2 regions of the Latilactobacillus sp. genome follow, and region 1 is predicted to be linked to the other one. Evidence: predicted binding sites of a transcription regulator. Region 1 holds the regulator's gene; the other holds the start of a gene.
The links. Region 1 encodes NrdR, which represses ribonucleotide reductase genes. Its sites were predicted from a motif close to ACACNATATATNGTGT; they were not measured.

Region 2: a site for NrdR is predicted at 1,272-1,287, ahead of NDN60_RS09125 (deoxynucleoside kinase). Genes of this name have one in related genera too.

What each region holds. Positions count from the first base shown of each region.
Region 1 covers NZ_JAMQEX010000007.1:84,093-87,309, reverse strand. The annotation lists gene mutM (DNA-formamidopyrimidine glycosylase) at 1-598, shown strand, start outside; gene coaE (dephospho-CoA kinase) at 598-1,206, shown strand; gene nrdR (transcriptional regulator NrdR) at 1,755-2,228, shown strand; gene NDN60_RS05175 (replication initiation and membrane attachment family protein) at 2,246-3,217, shown strand, end outside.
Region 2 covers NZ_JAMQEX010000021.1:5,249-8,465, forward strand. The annotation lists gene NDN60_RS09120 (helix-turn-helix domain-containing protein) at 1-495, shown strand, start outside; gene NDN60_RS09125 (deoxynucleoside kinase) at 563-1,225, opposite strand; gene NDN60_RS09130 (helix-turn-helix domain-containing protein) at 1,434-3,011, shown strand.

The DNA.
Region 1 (3,217 bases):
TGAAGTGGTCGCCAAGGAGGCACCGATTTCCAAACATACGCACGTGATTTTTGAATTCACGGATGGGCAACAGATGCGTTACCTAGATACGCGGAAGTTTGGGCGGATGCAGTTGATTGAGACCGGTCAGGAAAATACGGTAGCTGGCTTGAAGGACCTAGGGCCGGAACCAACACCGACGACCTTTTTAAAGGCGGACTTCTATCAACGGTTGCAAAAACATCACAAAGCTATCAAGCCATTATTATTGGATCAAAAGGTTGTGACCGGTCTAGGCAATATTTATGTCGATGAAACGTTGTGGTTAAGCCATATTCATCCAGAAACACCAGCCAATGACTTGACGCGTGCTGAAACGGATCGCCTCCACGATGAGATTATTGCTGAATTAGAACTAGCGATTAATCATGGTGGGACAACGGTTAACACGTTCTTGAACGCGACCGGTCATGCTGGCGCCTTCCAAGAAATGCTGCGTGTTTACGGCAAAAAAGGGGTTCCTTGCGAACGATGTGGGACACCCATCGAGAAAATTAAAGTGGCACAGCGGGGGACGCATTTTTGTCCAAAGTGTCAGATTAAAAGGAATGCAAAATAATGACTTATTTCCTAGGCTTAACGGGTGGTATTGCTACCGGTAAAACAACAGTTTCGCAAATGCTAGCGCAACAAGGTATTCCTATTATTGATGGGGATCAAGTCGCACACCAAGTGTTGGCTAATAATCAAAGCGTTCAAGCACAAATTCAAGCCACTTTTGGGAAGCAGCTTGTACAAGATGGTCAGGTCGATCGGGCAGCTTTGGGCAAATTGGTCTTTGGTAATCAAGCTGCCTTGGCGCAACTCAACGCGATTACAGCACCGGTCATTCGGGAGACGATTATGACCGAGATGGCTCAGGCCAAAGCGCACCAAGTACCGCTAGTTGTTTTGGACTTACCGTTGTTATATGAACAGCACTACGAAACGGTTTGCGACGGGGTGTTAGTCGTTTATTTGCCGGTTGAAAAACAATTAGCGCGATTAATGGCGCGGAACCAGTTAAGTCGCGAAGATGCTTTGAAACGGATTAACAGTCAAGCATCATTGGCTGAAAAACGGGACAGAGCAGACTTTGTGATTGATAACCAAGGTTCACTGGATCAATTGAAAGCCCAATTAAAGACAGTTTTGGAAGGAGTGTGCCATAAGTCGGGTATGTCCTGAGGATTAACACAGAATGGTGAATGATTGCTGGAAGCAATCGTTTGACATTCAGGGTTAACCGGAAGGATATGACTTATAGAACACGTTTATACCACCAATGTTCGGATACCGAAAAGGAGCTGAAGACAAAATTACTTTTGCCCCAGCTCCTTTTTTGGTCTATTCACACCACTCCGTATATGCGCAAAAGTAACCCGGTGCGATAGTACTCTGAAACGTGGACTACCAACCTGATTCCTGTGGTTAGCGATGTCAGTCAAACAACCGATTGCATCGGTTATTCGCCTAACGCTGCTAATCCTCAGAATCAACCCGGTTGGTAACGCACGCTGGTTAAAACGTGCCTCTCGCATCAACTTTTTGTGCTTTACCACGTTGTGCGAACAATCGACTGTGTCGCTTATTCACACCACTCAGTAAATGCTCAAAAGTAACCCGGTGCGATAGGCACTCTGTTGCATGTCATGTTATAATATTATTATACTGTCTGTTTAGAATAGTAAAATACAATTAATATTCCTTAAATTAAAAGATAAGAAGGTGTCTTTATGCTATGTCCACATTGCCATCAAAATAGTTCACGGGTAATTGATAGTCGACCAACAGATGAAGGACGCGTTATTCGGCGTCGTCGCGAATGCGAAAATTGTCAATTCCGGTTTACAACTTTTGAAAGGGTGGAGCAAACACCGTTATTAGTCATTAAGAAAAATGGGACCCGTGAAGAGTTTAACCGCGATAAATTATTACGTGGTTTAATCCGGGCTGCCGAAAAGCGACCGGTTACGATGGAACAAATGACTGAAATTGTTGATGAAGTTGAAAATAAAATCAGGGCATTAGGCGAAAACGAAGTGTCGTCACAAGCTGTCGGCGAATACGTCATGGCCGTTTTACCAGGTGTCGACGAGATTGCTTACATTCGTTTTGCTAGTGTCTACCGTCAATTTAAAGACATGAATGTTTTTATGGCGGAATTGCAAGAAATGATGAAAAAAGAAAAGGCTAAAGACCAAGATTAGTCGAAAGGAGTTAGCGGATGTCAGATGCATTTGATTATTTAAGTCCTAAAGATGGGTTTATGGTGACAAAAGCTAACTATTTGAGCGATTTTGATCAAACAGTCGTCACCTATTTATACCAACCACTGATGGGGGCTGTCGCGTACAGTCTCTATCTTTTGTTATGGAGCCAATCAACACAGGCCAAGAGTCAAACGACTTTCCAAACGCATGCGACCTTGTTGAATTTACTAGGGGTTGATTTGCCGGCTTTTTATGACGCGCGCAATAAGTTAGAAGCGTTAGGTTTAATGCGGACTTATCAGAAGAATAACAATACGGGCCGCAATCTGGTGTATGAATTATACGCACCAATGCAGCCACATATTTTCTTCAATGATGATTTGTTGAGTGTCATTTTATACGAATCAGTCGGTGAGAAGCGGTTTGTTGAATTGAGAGAGCATTTTAAACTACAACCAGTGCGCTCTAAGGAATACGAAGAGGTCACGAAGAACTTCTTGACGGTCTTCCACGTTCAAAATGATCATTTAACAACGGCCCCTACGGCAGTTGCTGAGGCACAAAGTACGTATCAACAAAAAAAGGCGCAAAAACCAAGTTTCACGTCAGTTGAGTTGCGCACTTTTGATTGGGCTTTATTACAAGAAGTGGTTGCACAGAATCAAATCGATACGGATGAAATTTTACGTAATGAGCAACGATTATTTAATTTGCATTATTTTTACGGATTAGACGAAATGGAATTGGGACGCTTAATCGGCCTCACCATGGATGTTGCCGACAGTCGGGTCAATATGGATGCGTTAGAACAAAACGTTTTGAATAATTATACGCGCCGACATAGCGTTCAAAATAACAGTGAACAACCGGCTAAAAAACCGCTTGAGACGCTACAAAAAGAATGGCAAAAAGCCGGCTTTAATGAAAAAGAAATGCAGTGGTTAACCGAAAGTCAGCAGTATTTACCAGTTGATTATTTGGAATAT
Region 2 (3,217 bases), on a different contig from region 1:
ATGACTTCCGTAGCATCACATCAATTAATGGAACGCTTAAAATTATTGCGGCCCAATGAACGATTACGGGCTGGCGTTAGTCAGACAGTCGATTATCTCTTATCTGAACCAGAATTTCGATTATTTGAACCTAATCGAGATGCGCTTGTGAAAGCGTACTATAACTTGATGCGACAATTAATTCAACAGTATCGTCCGGCTAACCGTGTGAAGGTTGCTTTAGTGGTTGAACAAGATTATTTAGGTTATATGGATGTCTTGGCGGCATTGGATAACATTCAATACGTTGATGTCAGCACTAGTGATGAAGCCTTACGGGATGCCGATTTAGTGGTTACTACGGCCAGCATCACCTTACCAGATTATACCAATCCAGAAGCAGTGCCGTTTGTTTGGCGGTTGAATGCTAATAGTGATCATTACGCTCGTTTATACGGGATTGTTCACGAATTATGGATTCAAAAATCACACTTAGAAAAATCTGAGCTCAATTGATAACGTACACATTTGTATGCAAAAAAGGCCTGGATAATAATTTATCCAGGCCTTTTTTAAATCAGATTTAGATTGCTTTAGATTGTTGTTCGTTTAATTCTTTAACTCGTTGGTCGATCATATCGATGACTTTTTTACGATCAGCTTCGTTTTCAACGAAGTCTAATACGTCGCCGTCGATTTGCATCTTAGGACTTTCATCATAAGCGTCGTACCAAGCGTCATAACGGCTGTTTAATTCCTTGTAATAGTCGTAGAGGGTTGGATCGGCTTCTAATTGTTCATAAGAACGACCACGTTTTTGAATCCGTGAGAGCATTGTTTCGAAACTAACGCGGACATGGATTAATAAATCAGGACGTTTCTTGTGGGCGGCAAATGGTAATTCTTGCATCATGTTGGCTAACAATTCGTCGTAAACGCGCACTTCAGTTGCTGTGGCACGACCGAGATCAGCGTTCAAGTGGAAGAGTAATGAATCTTCGAAGATTGAGCGATCCAAGATGTTGTTATCATCTGTGTAAGCTTGCTTGATACTATCAAATCGTTTATTTAAGAAATAGATTTGGAGTAAAAAAGCGTATTTTGTAGGATCTTTATAAAATAAAGGTAATACTTCGTTATCATCAACGGATTCGTAAAAAGCTTCCGTTCCTAAATGATCAGATAAATATTTTGTTAAACTAGTTTTTCCTGCACCAATTGTGCCAGCAAGTACGAGCAATGTCATCAGTCTCCCTCTTTTGACTATAAAATGTGTTTTGAATGTTATTGATATACAACATGTGGTGTTTCATCACCAAACGTCACTTAAATATTCTAGCATTTTTAGCGCAAAAAGCAACGCTTGTTTATCAAGGGGAGGTATGGTTTCATTGCGAAGTCATTAATGGTAAAATAAATTGCCCATTATAGATACTTTCCGGGAGGTTAGTCAGTTGAATAGAAATGACAGTGTTTTTTTAACACAGGCTGAAAATGATAAATATGGTCTGTTGTTGGATATCGCGAGCTTGAAGCGGGATGAATTACCCGTCAAAAAAAGAATTGCATTATCTCGAAAAAATGAACCATTAGTCGACGACGTTAATTTAAAACAGGTCGCCGCCTTATTAAACCGGACTTATGGTAGTCTATATAATACCTATATGAGTATCGTCGCTGATTTAAAAGAAGTTATCGGCGAAGACACTGAAGATATTCAAAGATTATTTAGTGTCCCACTAGATGCCTATCACTATCATTTAGTGGATCAATCAGATGTTTTTGATTTTGTAAACATCTTGTTGAAAGGTGAAGAAGTGAAGTTCGAAGAATTTTGGACATCACACGATATCAGCAAAGCAACCGCATTGCGGCATTTGAAAGGTGTTCGGGATTTAATCCGGTCATTTGATATTCGCATGTATTACGATCCAATTCGCCTAGAAGGTGATGAGAATAAGATTCGCTTAGTCCTCATCATTTTATTCTGGCTAGCGACTGATGGGCACACATGGCCATTTGAAACGATTGATCGATTGGATGCTTTAAAGGCGTTTGATTTAGCAATCGAACGGTTCCAATTGGCAAAACCAAATGTTTTAACCCGCGAATTAGGTGCATACTTAGTTGTGACAATGTACTATCGGATTGCGCAGCGGCACTATATTCAAGGACCTACCGAAGAAAATTTATTGCGGTACCCAGTCCCCAATATGATTAAAACGTATATTAACCAACCGTTCATTGGGCCAGCGTTAATTATTAAAAATGCAATGGCTCAGATGACGATGGAAGAAGCAATGGCTGAATCTTTTAACCTTTATGACTTGATGAACTTTGGGCCCATCTTGTTACAAGGGAATAATCAGTATATGCCATCTTATGAAGATCGCTATGAACGTTATATTCCTAAGACCCATAAATTCGTAATGGATTTCATGGCTAAGGTGCCAATTAATCTTGAAGAACATTTGAACCTGGATGAAGAAGATTATCAAGGATTAGTTCAGACATTAATGGCCACTGTCATGACAATCTATATGTTTAAACAAGATGTGATGTCGATTATGGCGAACCATTTAATGGACGATTACACACGCTTGAGGGATAACCCCGTTTTAAAACAAGATATTGAAGATACGGTCGATTACTTACTCTTAGACAAGCAATTAGATTTTATCAGCGATTTACGCGATCAAATTGTTAGCGGGCTTTATAATGTCTTACGGCAAGTTGTTCAACGGGTAGCACCTACTAACCCGGTGAAGGTCGTCTTAGTATCAGAACAATCATTCTTAGGTTATTTTGATTTAATGATGGCTTTGAAGAATATTCGTTATGTGACAGTGACGCACGACGATGCTGATTTGGCTGATGCCGATCTAGTCATCACAACGTCAAGTATCTCGTTAGCCAATAAGGTTAACCCGAATGCAGTGATGTTTAAGTGGAATCAAAATGCGGATAGTGACCATTATGGGCGTTTATATGGCTTATTAAGAGAGCTTTGGTTACAAAAGTCAGCCGATTAAGATTGAATTTAATAGCCAAATGGGTTATTCTTAATGCAAGAGAAAAACACGTGAATAAGCGCCTATATGGATTGACAGAGAGATACCGGTTGGTGGAAGGTATTGAATCCAGTATTCCAGCGTAATAGTGGGTAGTGAATAACTACACGGCACCTGACCGTTATCAGCAATGAAGGGCACTGGTTATTTGGTAATCAGTGAACTTG